Regions from separate parts of the Niabella terrae genome, predicted to be linked through region 1. Evidence: riboswitches for the same ligand, from Rfam matches in the RefSeq annotation. Region 1 holds a riboswitch; the other holds the start of a gene.

Region 1 (11,452 bases):
ATTCCAGGCTGATTCCCCGGGAAGGAGTAGCGCCAAATCCCTGGGACTTATGCTGACTGCGGCTGGCAGCAGCGATCTCTCCATAACTGCGCCCCAGCAGGCTGTTGAATCCGCCGACATCAATTTGAAACTGGTCGCTGGCTGTGGTATTCCTTCCTCCGAAATTAAATGTATTCCAGAGGATGCGCCGGGCCTGCCAGGGTTTGACCCAGCGGAGTTGCTCCGGAAACATCTTCGGATCGGCAGCTGCCTTGAAAGCCTCATTGGCCAAGATGGCGCTGGCCGTATGATGGCCATGGCCGCCTTCACCGGTAACCGGAAAACGGGTAATAATCACATCCGGTTGAAAACGCCGGATGACCCATACCACATCTGATAAAATTTTTTCCTTACCCCAGATCCGGAACGCTTCTTCGGGACTTTTGGAATAACCAAAATCAAAGGCCCGTGAGAAAAACTGCTGACCGCCATCAATGCGGCGGGCGGCAAGCAATTCCTGGGTACGGATCAGTCCCAGCTCGATGCCCTGTTCATCCCCAATAAGATTCTGTCCTCCATCTCCCCTGGTAAGGGAAAGATAGCCGGTCCGGTACCGCTTATCATTCGCCAGATAGGCAATCAATCGGGTATTTTCATCATCGGGATGGGCCGCAATATACAAGACAGAACCCAGCACCCGAAGGCCGCGGATTTGTTGTAATAATTCAGCGGCGTGGAGTTGACGGGGTGCCTGTGCCTGCAGCGCGGTTGTATATATACTTGCCAGAAAAACAAAGATCCATCGGTTCATCCCACGAAAATAAGGACTTAAGATAATGCATCCCCTATCCGCTATCAATTAATAGCAATGCTTATTCCCTCCTATTGCGGATTTTTGCAATTAAATGCTGGTTTTATCCAGTTTTTATCGCAGTTTTTGGGTACAACCTGTATCTTTAACCTGCATAATATAATGACTGTAAATGATGCTACGCTATCTTTCTTTTAGCTTTCTACTGTTTTTGAACCTGACGGTATACGGACAGGCTTCACTGTTTAAAACCCAGAAACCTTTCGCATTTACCTCGATCAAGTCCGTCCGGGTTTCGGGGGGGGTCGTGGTTGCTGCGCATCCGCTGGCCAGCGAAGCGGGTCGCCTGATCCTGGAAAAGGGCGGTAATGCGGTGGATGCCGTAATTGCCACCCAATGGGCGCTGGCCGTTGTTTATCCAGGTGCAGGAAATCTGGGCGGCGGTGGCTTTATGGTAGCCCGGCTGCAAAATGGTAAAAAGCTGGCCCTGGATTATCGCGAAATGGCACCGGCAGCTGCCTTCAAGGATATGTACCTGGATAGTTCCGGCAATCCTGACGCCCGTAAAAGCCTGTATGGCCACCTGTCCTGCGGCGTACCGGGCACCGTTGCCGGATTATTTGCCGCACACCAGTATGGCAAACTGCCCATGAAAATCCTGATTGCACCAGCCATCGAACTGGCCGAAAAGGGCTATGCGATTACCGCAGCCGAAGCCCGCAACCTGAATAGTACCAGGGAAGAGTTCATAAAATGTAATACCATCCGTCCGGTTTTTGTTAAAAATGAAGACTGGAAAGCGGGAGATATCCTTATCCAAAAAGATCTGGCTGCCACCCTGAAGCGGATCAGCCAGCTGGGTGCCGCCGGATTTTATGAAGGCGAGACAGCGGAGAAAATCGTCGCAGAAATGTATCGCGGCAAAGGCCTGATCAGTTTCGATGACCTCAAAAACTACAAGGCCAAATGGCGGCCGGCCCAGCAGTTTGATTACCGGGGTTACCATATTGTCAGCATGCCGATGCCCAGCAGCGGCGGTGTCCTGCTTTGTCAGATGTTGAAAATGATTGAACCCTTTGATATTGGTAAGATGGGATTCCAAACCCCGGCCTCCGTACAACTAATGATTGAAGCCGAGCGCCGTGCTTATGCCGACCGGGCCCGGTATATGGGTGATCCCGATTTTTACAAAGTGCCGGTGGCGGCGCTCACCAGCGACAGTTATATTCAAAGCCGGATGAAAGATTACCGACCCGATCGCGCCGGCAGCAGCAAACAAGTCCGGGAAGGCGTTGTACCGGGTTATGAGAGCGAGGAAACCACTCATATCAGTGTAATCGACAATCAGGGCAATGCGGTGGCCGTCACCACGACCCTCAATAATAATTATGGCAGTAAAACGGTCGTGGCAGGCGCCGGTTTTCTGCTTAATGACGAAATGGATGATTTTAGTGCCAAACCCGGGACGCCGAACTTTTACGGCGCAGTAGGCGGAAAAGCCAATGCCATTGAACCCGGTAAAAGAATGCTGAGTTCAATGACCCCCACCCTGGTTTTAAAAGACAACCAGCCTTATCTGGTAGTGGGTACGCCGGGCGGAACAACCATTCCCACTTCGGTTTTCCAGAGTATTGTCAATATCATTGATTTTGGTCTAAGTCCTTCTGATGCCGTAAATCAACCAAAATTTCATCACCAGTGGCTACCTGACGAGGTCTCCCTGGAACGCGGTTTCTCAGCCACCACGGCTAAGGCATTGGAAAAAATGGGCTATGAACTCAGATCCAGAGGCGGTATAGGACGTACCGAACTGATCAAAGTTTTACCAGACGGAAGTTTTGAGGCGATTGCTGATTCCAGGGGTGACGACAGTGCCGCCGGATGGTAAATCCAAATGGTTTAATTTTAGTTAGCGCCCTGTCAACAGCGCAGCTTCAGAAGCGACAAATAGCCTGACGGGCGATATCGAATTCCTGCATCACGCGTTGAACAATCACAGCTGCAGGTGGCATATCGTCCAGCAAGGCACTTACCTGCCCGATTTCCAGTTCACCCGCTGCTATATCTCCCTCAAACATACCCCTTCGGGCCCTTCCTTTACCCAGCAAAGCCTGCAGGGCTTCCCTGTCGGCGCCTTCCAGTTCTGCCTGAAACACTGCCCTTGAAAAGTCATTTTCCAGGAGGCGTACCGGCGTCAATTGTTTCATGGCGAGCCGCGTCGATCCCTCGGCGGCCTGTATTACCTGTAATTTAAAATTCAGATGCGAGGAAGCTTCCTCACTGGCGACAAATCGGCTGCCCATCTGGACACCATCCGCCCCGAGACTTAAAGCCGCCAGCATCTGGGCGCCGGTCGCGATACCTCCGGCAGCGATGACCGGAATCTTTACTGCCGCCCGAACCAGCGGAACCAGCACCATCGTCGTCGTTTCTTCGCGGCCATTATGACCGCCGGCTTCAAAACCTTCCGCCACAATCCCATCACAACCTGCCACTTCCGCTTTCTGCGCAAACTTGCTGCTGCTGACGACATGGACCACTATAATCCCCGCCGCCTTTAGTTGGGGCGTCCAGGTAGCCGGGTTACCCGCACTGGTAAATACGATGGGAACTTTTTCTTCCAGGATAACGGCCACCTGTTGATCAACACCGTGGTAGAGCAGCGGCAGGTTCACCGCAAATGGCTGTTTTGTGGCAGCCTGGCATTTTTGGATATGGGTCCTCAAAACATCAGGAGACATTGAGCCTGCGCCGATGACACCCAGTCCACCGGCACTACTGACTGCAGCGGCCAGGCGCCAGCCACTGGCCCAAACCATGCCGGCCTGGATCAGCGGATACCGAATCTGAAATAATCTGGTAACCGGTGTTTGCATATTTCTAATTGATGGGACTTAGCCCAGTGCAATGTCCGTATTGTCGCCGATATTCAGGCTGCGGGTTTCGCCGTTCACCCGGGTATCACTGCCAATCAGTGATTCGTCAAGCACAATATCAGCAATCTGGCTATAAGCACCTACAATCGAATTTTTTACAACCGACTGCTTCATATGGGTATATTCTCCCAAAGTAACATTCGGGCCAATTATGCAGTTTTCAATGGTACACCCCTCTCCGATGCTCACCGGCGGAATAATCAGGGTATTACGGTATCGGGACGCATCGGCATTCAGCCTGAACTTCCTCAACAGGGTCGCATTGGAGCGAAGCAGGGTATCCTTATTACCGGCATCAAACCAGTTGTCCACCTTAAAGGAGTTGAACTGTACCCCTTTTTCAATCATACAGGCTATCGCATCCGTAATATTAAATTCACCATGTGTCAGCAGTCCCTGGGCAATATTATGTCCCAGACATTCAAAAAGGGTATTCGTCTCCACAATCTTGTAAACACCTACCATGGCCATATTGGACTTGGGTATATGCGGCTTTTCTATCACCGATTCAATACGGCCTTCAGCGTCCAGTTCTGCCACCCCAAAATCCCTAGGATTATCAACCTTACGCACACCGATCAGCGACCCGGGGGTTTGCAGGACATGTTTGACATCGTATTCACAAATCGTATCTCCCAGGGTAATTAAAACCTCATCTCCGTTGACCAGGTCCTGAGAAAGGCTTACGGCATGGCCAACACCCCTGCGGTCTTCCTGGCTGACAAAATAGGCATTGATATCGCTATGCTTCGTTTTCACATAGTGATAAATCTTGTCGCCCAGATAGCCGATGATAAAAATAAAATCTTCAACACCCGCCTCTCTTAGCTGATCGATAATAATACTTAAGACCGTTTTATGTGCAATGGGAATCAGGGCCTTAGGTTGTGTATAGCTGTGAGGCCTTAATTTAGTTCCGGTACCTGCAACGGGAATGATTGCTTTCATTAATCCATGCCAATTTTATGCAAATAATACCGCTGCGGCTGAATGCCGGGGTATCTAATTGGCTGTGAAGATAAGAAAATGTGGGCCGGCACCCGCATTAATACGGAAATTGTTGATTGAATCCATGCTGACGGACTGCCCTTCAGACAAGTTTTCAACATCAAAGAAAGGTCCACCATTAAATTTGTTGCAAGCCCCTAACTTTGCGCCATGCAAAAAGATACCATAGTAGCAGATTTGCTTAAAAAAGAGCTGGAACGCCAAAGAAATGGCATTGAATTGATTGCATCTGAAAATTTCACCTCCCTGGACGTTATCCAAACCATGGGATCGGTTGCGACCAATAAATATGCGGAAGGCTATCCCGGGAAAAGATATTATGGTGGCTGTGAAGTAGTTGACGAACTCGAAACACTGGCCATCGAGCGGCTGAAGAAAATATTTAATGCGTCCTGGGCGAATGTGCAACCCCATAGTGGTGCGCAGGCCAATGGAGCCGTATTTCTGGCTGTTCTGAAGCCGGGTGATAAGATCATGGGACTTAACCTGAGCATGGGCGGACACCTGACCCATGGCAGCCCTGCCAATTTCAGTGGCAAACATTATCAGGTAATCTCTTATGGCGTCGATCGTGAGACGGGACTGGTAGATTACGAAGATCTGGAAGCTAAGGCACTGGCGGAAAAACCTAAAATGATCATTTGTGGAGCTTCTGCTTACAGCCGGGACTGGGATTATGAGCGGATCCGGGCTGTAGCCGATAAAATAGGCGCCCTGGTAATGGCAGATATTGCCCACCCTGCCGGTCTGATTGCCAAACAATTATTAAAAGATCCCTTCGATCATTGTCATATCGTCACCAGTACGACCCATAAAACCCTGCGCGGGCCTAGAGGGGGTATTATTATGTTGCGTCATGATTTTGAAAACCCCTGGGGCATCAAGGATCCCAAAGGCAATATCCGCAAAATGAGTCAGCTGCTGGACCTGGCCGTATTCCCTGGTTTGCAGGGAGGACCTTTGGAGCATGTCATTGCAGCCAAGGCGGTATCTTTCGGTGAAATTCTCAGTGATGATTTCCTGTCCTACGGTAAACAGATCATTGCCAATGCCCAGGCGATGGCAACCGCCTTCGTCGATAAAGGTTATAACCTAATCAGTGGCGGTACAGATAATCATCTGATGCTGATTGATCTGCGCAATAAAAACCTCACCGGTAAAAAAGCGCAGGAAACACTGGACAAAGCACATATAACTTTAAATAAAAATGCGGTACCATTCGACGATAAGTCGCCATTTGTCACTTCCGGCATCCGCGTCGGTGTACCGGCCGTTACCACCCGTGGCTTAAAAGAAAAGGATGTGGTACAGGTGGTAGACTTTATAGATAAAGTCCTGATGAATGCTGACGAACAGCAGGTAGTCGACACCGTCCGCAATGAGGTAAAGACCTACATGCAGCAGTTTCCACTCTATCCTGAGCTGGGATAAGATTTACCAGATTATTATAGCAAAGCGCCTCAGTTTTTTTCGGGAAACTGAGGCGCTTTTTTAACATCGGATTACTCCAAGGTCCTATCGGTTATTTGCGATGAAACAGGTTTTGAGGAACTTTTCCCTTCAAATCGCCACCCATATCGAGTTGTAGGAACTGACTGACAATCGGTGCAATATCCAGCAAGTGCATCTGTCCCAGATCTGTGCCGGGAAGAATACCCGGCCCCACTGCCATTAATCCTGTCTGGATCTTGGGGCCCAGTGGGTAATGGCCATGGGTTCCTTTCGTCTTTCCGATGCGGAGAAATTTCCCATCTGCTGATCCGCCAAAAGCTACGCCATCCTGTGCGGACAATGCCAATACGGCGTTAGGATCTGCACCGACCTGTTGCATTTCTTTTTTGCTGATGATCCGGAAATATCGCTGCTGATCCAGCGGTAATTGACTGAACAGCTTTCTGACCTGCGCCGCGATCTTCGGATCCTGGTTCTTTACATACAGGAACGCGCCCCCGCCCACCGTGTTAAAACGGGCTTTCCAATTCTGAAGGTTCTTAGGGTCGAGTAAACCAGCTTTTGCCAGCAGTACATTGGGCATCAGCCTCCGGTCATAGTCAAAAAATCCATGGTCGCCCAGCACAATTAATAATGTATTGTCTGCAATACCTGCTTCCCGAATGGCAGCCCGTATAATCCCCACACAACTATCAACTCTGCTAAGAGCCGCTTCCACCTCAGGCGCCTCCCGTCCGTGGTCATGTTCAGCGTGATCGAGTTGAAACATATGTATGCTCATCAAATTCGGCTTATTATTCCTGATAACCCAGGCAGCAATCTTAGCCACAGACCTATCATCTCCTATGTTTATTTTTTCAGCACCATCCAACACCTCTCTTCTAAGGATATCCGTAACGCCGTCAGGCTTACTGTACTTCTCCAGGACCTCAGTGCCCATCCCTCCGATATCAGGTATATTAAAATCCACCGGTGCATCTGCAGATACAGGCCAGACCAGAGAAGCAGTGCTAAGTCCCTTCAGGCGGGCGGCTTCCCATAAGGTCAGACTTTTGTTTTCTTTGAAGTTCCAGTAAATACGATTCGCGGTTTGCGCTGGAGTAAAAACCGTATTATAATATATTCCATGGGTCTGCGGCGTGACGCCGGTCACCATCGTAGTATGGGAAGGAAATGTCATTGCGGGAAATACACTTGTCACGGCACGGGCATGCGCACCTTCATCTACCAGCTTTTTCAACTCCGGCGCATGCCAATCCTTCGACATGTAAAATTCCGGTCGCATGCCGTCCAACGTGATCATAATCACGTGTTTCTTCGACTGGGCTTGCAGTTGCAGGCTCCAAAACACAACCACCAGTATGCAAATTTTTTTCATTATGGCGCTGCTAGTAAGTTTTAAAATAAACGAAACTAAAAAGCTCAAAACTCAACACATCAATTATGTTGAACTTTATACAAATGCTCAATTGAAACCCTTCAGTTCCGGTTTTGGCACTATCAGTTAGTATTGGCTTTTTCTTTAGATTCTTTCTTCCTGTCTTTTATGATCAGGTAAATAGAGATGATAAATACGATAAAATAAAGAACATCTAAAACCGGGTCTTTAAGTGTGAGGTTTTTAAAGTCAATATGTTTAAACAACGTCCATCCTAAAATAATTGCAATAGTTGCAAAGAAAAAGTTTATCCCCTTTTTATTTTCCATAATTTATTGTCTAATTTTTAAGTCGATTAATATACCGAAGATAATTGTAGTCATCGTAAAATTCAACACTCCCAGGAAATAAGCAAAAAAAGATTGCACATATCTTGCCCTATTTGATTTGTCAAAAAAAAATACCAATTGCCCAAATTTCATAGACAAACCATCACATCTAGGAGAACCTGTTCATACCGAATTGAAATTTTTAGTGCCTGGATCCCTGCCAACCGAACAAGTCTTTGCGATTTCGACGGAGATTCTTTACCTTCGCGCTGTTCTAAAATTAGAACATGATGTCCACCAAAAGGTGGGCAGGTTCCCGGGGTGCCGATCCGACCTGAAGGTCAGAAAAGCTGAGATAATACCCGTAAACCTGATCAGGGTAATGCCTGCGCAGGGAAGGAAAACGAAAGATCCTTTCTCCATTCAGCATTTCCCTCTCATTATTTTTTTTAATTGGTTAAAAGAAAAACAAATGAAGAGGATTTTACTATCCGGCTGCTTTGCGGCCCTGAGTCTGGCTGTCTACGGCCAGCAAATTGATTCCACCCTGAAAGCCGATACAACCGGTCAGCCCCTATTCTCCAGCACCCTGGCTCCCATAGAAGTGCGGGCCCTGCGCCTGAATGAGAAAGCGCCTTTCAGCGTTACCAATATCAGTCAGCAGCAAATCAGCAGTCAGAATCTGGGCGCCAGTTTCCCCTACCTGCTTTCCCAATTACCCTCGGTGGTTACCAGTTCTGATGACGGCATTGGTGTAGGTTATGCTTCTCTGCGGATCCGGGGGTCGGATATGGCCCGGACCAATGTCACCTTTAATGGCATACCAGTCAACGATCCGGAATCTCAGGGCGCTTTCTTTGTCAACTTCGGTGATCTGGCTTCTTCAGCCGCATCAGTACAGATCCAGCGGGGTGTCGGGGCTTCCACAAATGGGGCAGGCGCCTTTGGCGCTTCCATGAACATTTATACCCTGCAACAGGATCAGCAGGGCTCCGCCCGCATCAGTAATTCCTATGGCTCCTTTAATACCTGGAAACACACACTGCAGGCAGGAACCGGTAAACTCGCCGGGGGCTTTCAGTTTGATCTGCGTCTGTCACGGATCAGTTCCGATGGATATATCCAGCGGTCGGGAACACTTCTAAAGTCTTTGCAGTTCCTGGCAGGCTGGACTTCTAAGGATGAGCAAACCAATATCAAATTCAACCTGCTTTCGGGTAATGAAAAAACCGGGCAGGCCTGGAATGGCATTGGCACCTATTATACCGACCAGGATGATCCGGCAAGTATCGACTATAAAAAGCAACTCGAAGCTGCGGCGCCTGCAGGGCGCCGGTCGAATACCCTTGGGCAGATTAATGATAGTACTTATTATGAAGACCAGACCGATAACTACCAACAGGATTATTACCAGTTCTTTGTTAACCATAAGTTCAATTCCGGATGGTCCGCAAACCTGAGTTTTTTTATGACCCGGGGGCGCGGTTATTATAATGAATACAAGGATGGAGAATCCCTGGCGGATTACGGGTTGGAACCGGTAGAAGTCGGTGGTACGACCATTGAATCCACCAATCTAACCCGTCAGCTCTGGCTGGATAACTATTATTATGGTACCGTATTCTCCGCAAACTACAGCAAAGGCAATACAGATTTTAATGCGGGTGGCGCCTATACCAGTTATGACGCCCGTCACTATGGTTTTGTAAAATGGGCGGAATGGGGCGTCCCCCTGGACTACCGCTGGTATCATCTTTCCGCTTATAAAAAGGATGCCAACCTCTACGCTAAGCTGCAACAGCAGATCACCAGGGGGCTATACGGTTATCTGGACCTGCAACTCAGAAATGTCCATTACGATATCAATGGGTTCCGGAAGAATCCCGCATTGGATTCCATCGACAATAATTATACTTTTTTCAATCCCAAGGGCGGTCTTAGCTACTTGATCACTCATGCCCATGAAGGGCTGAGTAAAATTTATGCTTCCCTGGCATTGGCCCACAAAGAACCTAACCGGGACGATTTTGAAGCCGCTGGTCAGCAGGCTCCGCGTCCTGAACAACTCACCGATGTCGAACTGGGTTACCAGTACAGCCGACCCGGCTTCGAAGCCGGCATCAACGGCTATTATATGTACTATAAGGACCAGCTGATTCTGACCGGGAAAATTAATGATGTGGGTGCCTATGTGCGGACCAATGTGGACCGCAGTTATCAGGCCGGCATCGAATTAACTACAGCCATCCAACCCTGGAAGAGGCTGCTAATCCATGCCAATGCAACCCTGAGCCGTAATAAAATTAAAGCAATCACGCAGTTTAGCGATGATTATGATAATGGCGGACAACTGGAGCAGTCGTTTAGTAATACGGACATTGCCTTCTCACCCAATACCATTGCGGGTGCCAGCCTTCGACTAGAGCCCTTTACCGACCCGGCGGGCAGCCGGCATTTCTATCTGGAAGTCCTTGAAAAATATGTAAGTCGCCAGTACCTGGACAATGCCCAGGACGAATTAAAAAGTATTAACCCTTATGCATTGACCGATGTCCGGGTGGCCTATCAGTTTACCAACCGCCGTTTCAAAGATATTAGTCTGATCCTGCTGGTCCGCAATCTGCTAAATCAGGCTTACGAGAATAACGGATATACCTATAGTTATCTGTATGGAGGTAGCCTGACTACGGAAAACTATTATTATCCGCAGGCAGGTACGAACTGGAATTTCGGAGTCAATATCAGTTTATAATATTTGGCAGAAAATAAGACTGCGGATACTTGCTCACCAATCATTGACAAGAATGACCAGGTATTTCTGCTTGAAATTTGAACTATTTTAAGTTATAACCTAAATAAGTCTTACAAATACCATTTTTTTACGGTTATAGCCCTAAAAACTTATACTATATCGGGAACACGGAAAGATTACTGCGGCAGGCGTTTTACCTTTTCTGTGAATTAAATACCAGTAAATTTAATCAAGTTCCTGCAATCGGGTAATCAACCTTTTTGCATGTTCTTTTGATCTACCCCTTACCTCTTCTTCCGCAAAACCGGCGGCCAGGGAAGTTCCGTGAAAATAAACCGGCTCTATATAATTCATTTGTGTATGGTAAGCGGTTTGCTCCAAATGTTTACAAAATTCATGTACTCTAAAATGTTGAAAGCCTAATGCGGTATAACTGCTTTCTGATGAACCAACGGTAAAACTTGGCACAAAATTTTTCCCTTTCAGCTTATCTCCATGTGAGCCGAATGCGAATTGGTGTTGAAAGACTTCGTCAAACCAATGCTTTAAAATTGCCGGCATACTGTACCAGTAGAACGGGTATTGCAACACAATTGTCTGGTGTCGCATCAATGCTGCCTGTTCCGCTTTCACGTCAATTTGGTAATCGGGATACAAGTTGGGAATATTCCTGATTTCTAATTCTAAGTTGCTTTTCTCCAATTCTTCGATAATCGTTCGATTAGCAAGAGATCTATCAAAATTCGGGTGTGCTAAAATAATCAATGACATACTATAATATTTATAGTTGCAAAACTAATTTTAGTA
Region 2 (11,452 bases), on a different contig from region 1:
ATCATAGCCGAAAAGGATATCAAATTTGCCGTTATTAAATTTCAGGCATTGTTGGTACTCGTGTAAAGTATTGGCGGTGTATTTTACCCCCGCAAAATTCGGAATCTGTTGCTCCGCCAATTTCATAAAATCAACAACGCTTACGGAAACGCCGGTCGCCGCAGGCATATGGTAATAATAGAAGGGCGTCTCCGGTGCTGCGGAAGCGATGGCCGCCATACAATTCACCAGATTACTTACCGAACCAGGCTTAAAATAAAATGCCGCTACTGCAGAAATGGCATCAGCGCCTTCTTTCTGTGCCTGGGCGGCCAGCAACCGGGCCTCCTTTATCGAACTATGCCCCACATGTGCAAAAATCTTAAGGCGACCGGAGGCAGCTTTGATATAGGCGGATGTCACGGCCATCCTTTCCTCCCTTGTCATGTTTAATCCTTCACCATTGGTACCGCCTACAAATACGCCTTTCAAACCATCCTCCACCAAACGGTCAACGATGGCGGGCACCAAATCCAGACGCAACTCTTTATTTTCATCATAGGGACTGAAAGTCGCTGCCAGTAACCCTGTTGTTTTTTCTATATTCATTTTAGTTTAATATTTCTCTTATACTGATTTTCTCAAAAATTAGTTGCGCCTGACTGCCTTCGTAAACGATACCAATCGTTTCATTATCTATAGAAGTGATACAGGAATAGCCTCTGCCTCCGAGTTCATCCAGTTCAATGAATTTTTCTGCAGGCCAGCTTTCACCATCATCCAGGCTGACTTTTAAAGTAATGTGATTACGTTTGGTGGTGGAGTTCGGATTCACGAACAGTAACAAATCCTTTTTTTGTCCTTTTGCAGCAGTATACACATGACGATGCAGACTGGCCATGCATACCGGTTCCGGCAGATCTCTGCGGGATCCCGGGTGTTCCATCCAGCTGGCGCCCATATTGTAGGTTACTGAAATGGCCCTTCCATTACCCGGGCCGGACCGGCCTTTATTCGCACTGGTTCTCATATTTAACATCAGGCTGCCGTCGCCTCTTTGAATTACGGTAGCTTCGGTGGTATTAATGCTGGTTGCCGGCCGGCTGGTATGCCAGGTCCTGCCACCGTCCCTGCTATAGGTAATATTAGAAAAGGCTTTACCGTCCTTTCCCCTGCCCTGTGTTGGAAATACCAGGCTGCCATCTGCCAGCGTAATGCCCCGCCCGGGTGCAGGAGCCCAGAGCCACCAATCCTGCTTTTTACACATTCGGGTCAGATTTACAGGCGCTGACCAGGTGGCGCCATGATCAGCGCTTTTTGTCATCAGAAACTGGGCGGTTTCCCTGGGATCATATCCTGGTTGCGAACCTTTGGCCTTCCACTGGTGGTTCCAGTTGGTACTGCTATCACTAAGATTTTTCACCCAACGACCGTTTTTGTCCAGTACGCCATGCATCCATAAGCCGGCAATAAAAATGTTGCCCGAATTTTGGTCTACCAGTATACAGGCATCTGAAACACCGTTAAATTTCTCAGGTAGCCCTCCCCATCGGCCCTGATCCAGGACAATTTGTAGGGGCAACCAGGTGTTCCCTTTATCCTGACTTCTGACCAAACCGATATCGATATCGCCCTGCAGGTCTCTTGCAGACTGGTAACGGGCATCAAAAATGGCCAGCAAATCGCCGTTTTTAGCAGTTGCCAGTCCCGGTATTCTGGAAGTATGAACATTGTCCTGATTTGCCTTTCGTAATGCAACCGCAATTCTGTAGGAAGCGAACGCTGTTTCCGGAAGTAGGAACTTCCTGTTATCTATCTTTAGGTTGTTTACAAGTAGATGAAGTTGCCGGCCGACCGGGGCACCGGGTTTTACTGACAACCCGATCCACAGAAAGTTGGTACCAGGGTTCAACCTGATATTGCCGCTTATCTGCCCTATACGGTTTGTTTCACTGATAAAATGCCATGTACCGAATAAAGCCGCCTTTGCAACCTTCTCGTCGGACAGATAATTGCTGTCAGCGTTGAGAAAAATCATTAGATCCTGAATATCCTCCAAATTGGTGGCCTGGCCGAAAGCCAAACCGACCTCTTTCAGAAAGTGCTTTTGACCATCTGAGTATTCAGGCAAGGTAATCCTGATCAGACTTGTAAAAGGTTTGCCTTTTACGACAGGGATGCTGTAGATCCGCTGATCAAGTATGGACTGGCCCTGGCTGGTTAACAGTACAAAAACAGAAAGTATTACTGTCAGAAAAAATCGCATCGTTGGTAATTCTAATATCTTTTGTGAAAAATCCGGCAATTGTCGTATAGTCCATATGTACTACAAATCAAAAATAGCCAAAAATTTCAAATTTCAAGCAATTAAAAAAAATATAGTCCTTTATCGGAACTGTCAGGGCTTTAGAGGTGACAAAGACCTGCCGGTTAATTTTTTAATCCGGTCAAAATGAGGTTGCAGGTGACTGACCATTCCTTTTTTAAACTCTTCAATCGTGCCTTTTTTCAGGATCTCTACCAGGCCTTTATGATTTACTGCTCCGGAGATAATTTTACCCCCCTCCAGTTTGATCACATATTCAAAAACCGGCAGGAGTAGCAACTGGAATTGCTGCAGGGTCGTATTGCCTGTTATATCGTATAATTTCCCGTGAAAAGCGATTTCATTCTTTATTCTGAAAGCACCTGCGCTTTTTGTTTTCGACTCTTTTTCTACAATCTGCTCCAGTTCTTTGATGTCCTCACGGGTAATGCGGGCAAACAACAGTTCGGCAATGCCCATTTCCAATACAAGCCTCAGCTCAAACAAATCCTGCAAGGTATTATCATCCAGGATAGCCGGATGAAGCAGTTTTTCGATGGTGCCTACAAAATCGGGATTTGAAACGACCATTCCTACCTTTTTCTTGCTCTCAATGATGCCCATCATTTTGAACTTGCTCAGGGCTTCCCGAACCACGTTGCGGCTCACCCCCAGTTTACTGGCCAGTTCATTTTCTGTAGGCAGGGCATCCCCTACCTTGAAATCGTTTTCCCTTAAATACTTTTGAAGACTGAACTCTACATGTTCCGCCATCGATTTTTTATGTATCGGAGTGAGATTTATCGCCATTAATATCAATTGTACTACAATAATACTAATAAAATTTAAAGCCAACCTAATTTTCTTTGGTTGTCGGTACCCCGCGTGCAGTATCAATGCAATGGCATGATCTTCCTGCTGAGCCCTGGCGCTGCTACCGGACAAATTCGGGTAAATACAGTAATTTGCGGACATGTCAAGTCTGTACCTGGCCTCATTGAATTCCGGCAGCAACGGTAATTGCTATTATATTGGCAATGACGAGGAGGCTGTGCTGATCGATGCCGGCATCTCCTGCCGCGAGACCGAGAAAAGAATGCAAAGGCTGGGACTGAACATGACACGGGTAAAAGCTATTTTTGTCTCCCATGAGCACAGCGACCATATCCGGGGTCTTGAAGTTTTATCACGCAAACACCAATTGCCGGTTTATATTTCACCGATAACGCTCCGACACTCCCGCCTTCAATTGGATCCGGCTTTAACGCAAGCTCTTTCAGCCGATACTACCGTTTCTGTCGGCCGCCTTCAGGTGCATTGTTTTCAAAAACACCATGACGCAGCCGATCCGCATAGTTTTACCGTGGAGAATTCGCAGGCTTGTATCGGTATTTTTACAGATATCGGCACCGTTTGCGACCGGCTTAGTGCGCAATTCAGTCGCTGTCACGCCGCCTTTCTGGAGTCCAACTACGACGAGATCATGCTGGAAAAAGGCCGGTACCCCTACCACCTGAAAAATAGGATTCGGGGAGGCCGGGGACATTTATCCAATAAACAGGCCCTGGATCTGTTCCTGCAATACCGCCCGCAGCATATGAGCCATCTACTGCTTTCCCATCTTTCGGCTGATAATAACCATCCCGATCTGGTATATGAACTGTTTCGGCCTCATGCCATCGACACCCATATTGAAGTGGCTTCCCGGTACCACGAGTCTCCGGTTTTCGAAGTTTCAGGATCGAAAGTGATGCGCGGATTCCAACCCGCCAGATTTGAACAATTAAAATTGTTCTAGTTGGGCGGTAAGGATTGAACTAGCCGCTAAGCACCCTGCGGGCCGCGATCTGTTGTCTCGTTGCCAGGGTTACTGCTCAAATGGACGGTCCTGCCAACACCGGGAAAAATACGGTATTCAGATTAATTAGAATCCTGTATATTTACGATTAAATACGCTCGTTCTCAACCAATTAAGAGCCACAACTAAATATTTTGCATTCATCTAAACCAAAACAACATGAAAAGACTGCTTTGGATCGGGCTGTGCCTGATGGCTGTTCAGGCCCAGGCCCAGGATTCTATTGTAATTAACTTCAAAACAAAATCGGTAACAGTTCCCAGGATTAATAAAAAAACCAGGAATATCTGGTTAAAAGTTACGGACCTGCCAACCGATCAATACAAGATCACGATCAATAAAACGGATTCTTTTTTTCGTGCGGGCAATAGCCCTTCCCTCTTTAGTGTGCTGAGTTTCGGCGAGGGGTTTAACAGCATTTTGGCTGGGCTTACCGCCTATTCTGTGAACAGTCTCACGCCATCGATCCCATCCTCATTACTAACAGGCGGTGACAGGGATTTAATAGATAAATTTCTGCCAAACCGACCGGCAGATCAGTGTAAAGGAGCAAATGCAGATCTGGTAAAAAACCTCATCCTGGCCATGCGGTCTGAGGTATTCCATTTCCATTATCGTTTCCGGGATCAGGTAATTACCCCTGCAGATCAATTGATCTACCGGGTGGAAACCGGTACCGAAAAGGATAGTAAGTCGTTTCAGTCCGCAGCCGAGAAGATCCTGGAAAAAAGACTGCAAATGGATCAAGAGTTGGAACAAATATATGTCAACTACTATGACAGCCTGCTCCAACCTGCCATGTATTCAACGGCAAAAAGCTGCCCTGCATTTCAGGTGGGTGACAGCATGCTGACGGTATATAAAAAACAGTTTAATTTATTTCTGAACCGATTCGATACCAGTTTTAACCGGACTTTGATCGCAAAACTTTATAATAAGCTAAAAGCAAAACCTACCCAGGAATTTGTTTCGCTGCCTTATAAGTTACATGGCGATCTCACCAGTTTTGAGGTGGGGATCAATCCGGTCAACCCCGAAAAGAACTTCCAGGCCTATAATACGACCATCGAACTGGAGAAACGGCCTGACCAGCTATTAAGCTTTACCAGTGGTGTTTTTATCAGCGGGCTGACCCATGATGCTTTTGCCATTAAAGCGAATCTCGCCGCCAGCACCACGACCCCCGGTAAAATGGACACCCTCAATTATTCCATTATATCGGAAAACAGCAACCGGGTGAGTGCGGGGATCAATGCCTTATTGCATTATGGAGGGTATTTCAGAACGCAGAATGAACTGGGCTATTTTATTGCTTTTGGCCCGGGTCTGACACTTGAAAAAAATCCACAGCTCAGAATCTCATTGGGCACCGGGCTCATGCTCGGAAGGAACAATAAACTGGCCCTCTCTTTCGGTGTAATGGCCGGATCGGTAGCCAGACTTTCAAAGGCCTATCAGCTGGATGAACCGTACTATTCCGCGCCAACCGCCATAACCCGGGATCGGTTTGCAACCAGTTGGTTTTTATCCCTGGGTTATGCGCTTTTTGACCAATAAAAAAATTGCCAACGGAATAAAGGCCTCGGATACATCAGGACTTCATTCAGCGAAAGAAAACAGAAATTTCAGGAACAGAAAGTGTAGCGAACTTTAACGCGTTGTGGAATCCGCAATTCCAAAAGAAACGGTGTCTTCCCCACCCAGTTCGCCATTACTGACACTATCCGGTGATGTTTCATAACCTGTGTCCTGCGGAATAACTTCCTCTTGTTTGGTGTTATTCGTATCGGCGTTTCCGCAACTGCCCAGAAAAATTGTCAAAAGAATAAGTAATAATTTCATTTTTTAAATTTTAATAATTAACAGGGAGCCCATCTGTTCACCGACAAATTCCGTACCATCGGGTTTCAGGTACCTGTTACCGAACCGCATATATTCCTGGTATTATTGCACCAAGGGACCCGTGATGATTGCTCAATATATTAGCGAAAGAAGAAAATTGTGACACCGGACTTCCCGGCCGTGCCAAAAGTGAAATAAATATAAAGGTGATTTGTTAAGTACGGTGCCCCAGGCAAATTGCCTAAATAGCAGACAGTATCCCTTATGATTACTCTTGGCGCTTGCAGGGTGTCCTGCTCCGATACCCGTTTACCTTGTACAACCGGGAACAGGTATTTTTTGCGGATACAGGACCGAAGCTGCCCGGCGGATGGCCCACTCGAGTAATACTTGCCTTAAGACAAGCCGACCAGCAATAAATATGCGTTTTTTTGTAAAAAAATAAGTTATGAACCCGAAACGAATATGGGCCAATTTCACCGTAGAGGATCTTGAAAGAACTACAAATTTCTATAAAGCATTGGGCTTTACATCCAACGGCAGGTCTGATGAATTGACAAGCTTCCTCTTTGGCGACAATGGCTTTGTCATCCATTTTTTTTTAAAATCAGTCATGGAAAAGAACCTCAAACTGCCTTTAGCAGATGCGGCTCAGGCCAGTGAAATTGTTTTCACCATTTCTGCGGAAACCAAAGAGCAGGTCGACGAATGGTCTACCCAGGTGGAAAAAGCCGGCGGCACTCTGATTACTCCCCCCGAAGTCTTCGGAAAGGACTATTACGGCTTTCTGTTCGCTGATCCGGATGGTCATAAATTTAATGTTTTCTTTATGTAACCGCAGCAGCGCCATGCCTAAGACCAATTTTAAAAACATTGATGCGTATCATGAGACATTTTCCGGAGAAATTTTGGAGCGACTGAATACCATTCGCCGTTTGATACACGAAACGGTTCCGGAGCTGTCAGAAGTGATCAGTTATCAGATTCCGGCTTTTAAAACAACCGGCGGGTCGTTTTTCATCTATTATTGCGCTTTCCAACGACATCTCACGCTGTCCAGTCCTTGGAGCCAGGCTTTTGTAAAAGCATTTGAGAAGGAATTGGCGGTCCTAAAGGTCTCCAGGGCGGCCATACAGTTCCGCCACGATAAGCCATTGCCCGTGGACCTCATCAAACGTATACTGCTTTTCAGAAAGTCAGAAATCCCGGAAAACTGAACTACACCCGGGCCGGCAGCAAACTCAATCCCGACAACTCGGTTTCCGGCCAGATCTAAGCCCAAGAAAAAGCGAATTTCGACTTACCCGGCAAAATATCCATTCCTGTCCGTTTTGTAGAATAATTAGCTCCGTTGTGGTTGCCCCCGTTCCGGGCGGTCAGATTTCCCGATCCTGGCAGTTATATCTGAAACTATTAACATTCCTTCAATAATTTTTTCCCGCTGCACCGGCTTTATGGCAGGTATTTTGACGCATTTGTTATAAACACATGCTCATGGCGAAGTATTCAAAAAAAGCAAGTGACAAAGTCGAAAAGGCAGTACATGAAATGAAAGAAGGAACTTTAAAAACCGGCTCGGGGAAAAAAGTGACCAGTCGTAAACAGGCGATAGCCATTGGTCTGTCTGAAGCCCGGGAGCAAGGGGCTAAGGTACCCAAGAAGTCGTCTGCTGGTTAAAAGAAAAAAGCCTCCTGACAGATAACAACGATTCAGGTACTTCTTAGGGCACGACCAGGTAAATTTCCACACCGGAGCCAATTTATTGATCACCCAAAAAATATTAATTACTATGGAACCGACAAATTATGACGAATCCATGAACAGGCAGCCGCAGTCCACCAATCCAAGAATAACCGATGAAATGAAAAGCAGCGATTTTCACCGTTTATTTGTAGAAGAATTAAAGGATATATACTGGGCGGAACTGGCGCTCACCAAGGCACTTCCCAGATTGCAACAGGCCAGTACCAGTGCGGAATTGGCATCTGCTTTCGAAAGACATACCCGGGAAACCGAGATGCATGCACAAACCCTGGAAAGTATTTTCGAATTAATAGATGAAACGGCTTCCGGGAAAAAATGCGAAGCGATGGCCGGTTTGCTTGATGAAGCGGACACCATCATCGCCGATACGGAGCGGGACAGTTTCACCAGAGATGCTGCATTGATCCTGGCTGCTCAGAAGGCAGAACATTACGAAATAGCAACCTATGGTACGCTCAGGGTATTTGCCAATCATATGAATCATACCGAAGTGGCAAGATTACTGGAACAAATACTGGAGAACGAGAAACGTACCGATGCGGCGTTGACAGGTATTGCGGAATCATTTATAAATGAAGAAGCAGTTACAGAATAGGGTCGCAATAAACATGGCAATAGTTAGGGATCTATAAGAAAAGCCGTCGGAAATGAATTCCGATGGCTTTTCTAGTTACCTGTATATATCGCCTTTTTTGACCCGCCGACAGGGAATCGAAAATTATCAAATTCGGGAAAAACTGCCTAGCCGTTAATAATTTCTCCTCCATTGGGGTGCAAGACCTGGCCTGTCATATAGCTGGCATCCTCAGAAGCAAGGAATAGGTAACAGGGTGCAATTTCGTTGGGCTGACCTGCCCGTCCAATAGGTGTATCGCTTCCGAAAGTCTGAACCTCCTCTCCTTTGAATGAGGATACGATCAGCGGTGTCCACACCGGTCCGGGCGCAACGGCATTTACCCGTATCCCTTTAGCCGCGAGGTTTTGGGCAAGACTACGGGTAAACCCGACAATGGCAGCTTTGGTGGCCGCATAATCTATCAAATGGTCGCTGCCCCTGTAAGCGGTAACTGAAGTAGTATTTACGATACTTCCCCCCTTTTTCATATGAACCAGCGCAAACCGGGTTAACCAGAAACAGGAGAAAAAATTGGTTTGGAAAGTTTTAAGAAACTGATCGGTACTGATCGACTCCAGTTCTTCCTGTACCCATTGAACACCTGCATTGTTGATCAGGACATCCAAACTGCCAAATGCCTGCATTGTCTCGTCAATGACACGCTGGCATTCCTGCTCCTTACTGATGTCCGCCTCAATTAATACACACTGGCCTGCCTCCTCTTCGATCTGACGCTTGGTGCGGGCGGCATCTTGTTTTTCGTTCAGGTAGCATATCACCAGGCGGGCTCCTTCCCTGGCAAACAGCAGGGCAACTGCTTTACCGATCCCACTATCAGCTCCGGTAATCAAGACCGTTTTATCTGCGAGTTTACCCTTTGGATAAGTTCTGGGTGTACTTTGTGGTTTTGGAACCATCAGATCTTCAGTACCAGGCCGCTGCTGTGACTGTGATGGCCGCAGTTTCTCTTTGCTTGCGTCTTTCATAATCATTTGTTTTATGGAGTCCTGCAAATGTAAATGCCGGGCTAATGCCCTTCTGATAGGTAGCGCAATCGTCAAGCCAACCTGCGGAAGGTAAAGGGCTTTAACATTGTTTTAATGCGCATGTAAGTAGGGAAGCAATAACCGGCTGATTTTAGTTTCATTTCCTGTAAATTTTAATCGAAAAAAGATTTCAAAGGGCGTCCATGTCTACCTCTCAAGGCAAGGGACTCTCGTATATAGAAAGAGCTTCCGGCAATACCGGAAGCCCAAAATTTTCTTTTTCCTGCGCTGGCATTATCCAGATCAGGTGCTACGGGTATTTCTCAGTGCGGACCTTTCGGTCTAATTGCCACCCCGAAAGAAAATTTGAATATCTTAGTGAAAGAATGATGCCAAACCGCTCCCCAGCTTAGAAAACTTTGATAATAATATGATAAAAAAAAATAAAGAGAAAGTCAAATATGCCATTATTTGTTCCCCATACCTGCAGCCCTTACTGTTTTTCTTAAAGATATTGCGTCCCTGTCCCGGGCGTTCGTCCAGCGCTTTTACCCTGCAAAGATTTATGAAAATAGCGAAAGCCGGACATTTCGCTGATTACACAGCCGCTGCTTTGGCAGATGCTATTAGGCTATTTTCGAAGCAATTGTAACTTACTGTACTTCAGCAGAAAAAACGGTGTATATACAATTTGGTTGAAAGTAGTTCTTAACCATCTGGCTTTGGGTAAAAAACAACCCTGGCTAAAAAAAATAGACCCTTGTAGAAACAAGGGTCGAAACCAAAACTAACTGCTTATGAGAAAATTGAGTACTTTATTCAATATCTATTCATCAACGCCTTTATTAAAACAATAACTGTACCAGAAGTATCGAATCGGACTTTTACCTATACAAAACTACCTTCTGGCAGAATCTGCCATGCCATAGGAAACGGTGTCATTTCCTCCAATCGTAACTGTGGTGTCTGTTGGTGAAGCCGGAGCCTGGTAGCCTGAATCTGTGGTATCCATAGCATTCATACCCGGATCTTCCATATTGTTACTATTGTCCGCATTACCACAACTGAACAGACATAAAATCCCACATAGTATTAAAAGGGTTTTCATAATGTATTTTTTTAGTTTAGAAAAGACTTCATTAATATATTGCAATTGGCACAAATTCCGTACCAGTCCCGCTTTTCGGGACAGCTCCTACAAAGCTGGTTACCAAGAGTATTACCGCTGGGGTACGCCAGGAGCGCTACCGATTTTCCCGTCGTAAATTTTATATAAGGTAGTCAGGATTCTTTATACACCCTTCAGAAACCCCTGCACTTCAGTATGAAGCGTTTCTTTTTTGATAGAATGTTCATTTTTTGTCTGTAAGATAGATTTCCAGCTTTCCGTCCATGGCCTTCATATTAATCATATAGCCAGCTTGTTCCGTTATCTTTACAGGAGTGGTCTCGGATTCGAAACTGGTACTGTTTAATTGTGCTGCAGGCTTATGGGTTTTACTCATTTCGGTTGACTTGGCCATATAGTACTGATCTCCTTCCACTTTTACCACTTGAAACCAGCCAAAGCCAAGTTCTGATGCAATACGCTGCCCTGATTCCTTAAAACCCTCAAAACGGCCAAAGTAAATATCGCCGGCCTTGGGAGCCTGCTCCATAGCCACATATGCTGCTGATTTGGGAATAGGTGGCTTCGTACTCTCATATATGATCAGCCCGAGTGTGGCAACCATAAGGGTTATAAAGATCCAACCGACAATCGTCATCCTGAATATATAGGGGGGCTTTGATGTTTCTTCGATTTTTTGTCGGGCAAAATGCTTCATTTCAGGGGTCCAATGTCGATTGGCCAATTTCTTTCGGTCGACGGTATCATAAAACTGCGCAAAAGCTTTTTTAGAATAGACATTGAAAAGGGCGGTTCGACTATGGGTGCGGTAAATACCCAAGACCATCGGATGAGCCGGATCAAGGGGATTCCGTAAGTCCTGGACATTATGTACCGCTTGTTCAACCTGACTGATGGAAAAAAACATAAGAGACCTTTAAATTTTTTTTAGAAAAACAGGAGCAGCTGCCAGCAGGTATTAACTCCTCGTTGA

Evidence for each region. Region 1 has a riboswitch for thiamine pyrophosphate ahead of ACYVI9_RS14595 (TonB-dependent receptor). Riboswitches for the same ligand answer to the same signal wherever they lie in the genome.
Region 2: it holds a riboswitch for thiamine pyrophosphate, as region 1 does, so the genes downstream of both, ACYVI9_RS15800 (glucose 1-dehydrogenase) here and ACYVI9_RS14595 (TonB-dependent receptor) in region 1, are expected to answer to the same signal.

Annotation. Positions count from the first base shown of each region.
Region 1 covers NZ_BAAGRD010000014.1:90,594-102,045, forward strand. Annotated here, with positions in the region: gene ACYVI9_RS14560 (PIG-L family deacetylase) at 1-790, opposite strand, end outside; gene ggt (gamma-glutamyltransferase) at 963-2,678, shown strand; gene ACYVI9_RS14570 (NAD(P)H-dependent flavin oxidoreductase) at 2,725-3,666, opposite strand; gene ACYVI9_RS14575 (sugar phosphate nucleotidyltransferase) at 3,685-4,674, opposite strand; gene ACYVI9_RS14580 (serine hydroxymethyltransferase) at 4,885-6,165, shown strand; gene ACYVI9_RS14585 (alkaline phosphatase family protein) at 6,257-7,564, opposite strand; gene ACYVI9_RS14590 (hypothetical protein) at 7,687-7,893, opposite strand; TPP riboswitch at 8,201-8,308, shown strand; gene ACYVI9_RS14595 (TonB-dependent receptor) at 8,366-10,645, shown strand; gene ACYVI9_RS14600 (NAD(P)H-dependent oxidoreductase) at 10,871-11,416, opposite strand.
Region 2 covers NZ_BAAGRD010000036.1:2,933-14,384, reverse strand. Annotated here, with positions in the region: gene ACYVI9_RS15850 (dihydrodipicolinate synthase family protein) at 1-588, opposite strand, end outside; gene ACYVI9_RS15845 (exo-alpha-sialidase) at 590-2,245, opposite strand; gene ACYVI9_RS15840 (FadR/GntR family transcriptional regulator) at 2,378-3,094, opposite strand; gene ACYVI9_RS15835 (MBL fold metallo-hydrolase) at 3,258-4,082, shown strand; gene ACYVI9_RS15830 (hypothetical protein) at 4,302-5,699, shown strand; gene ACYVI9_RS15825 (hypothetical protein) at 5,793-5,984, opposite strand; gene ACYVI9_RS15820 (VOC family protein) at 6,433-6,819, shown strand; gene ACYVI9_RS15815 (iron chaperone) at 6,833-7,201, shown strand; gene ACYVI9_RS15810 (DUF6496 domain-containing protein) at 7,479-7,661, shown strand; gene ACYVI9_RS15805 (YciE/YciF ferroxidase family protein) at 7,774-8,343, shown strand; gene ACYVI9_RS15800 (glucose 1-dehydrogenase) at 8,490-9,350, opposite strand; TPP riboswitch at 9,614-9,717, opposite strand; gene ACYVI9_RS15795 (hypothetical protein) at 10,249-10,458, opposite strand; gene ACYVI9_RS15790 (hypothetical protein) at 10,703-11,386, opposite strand.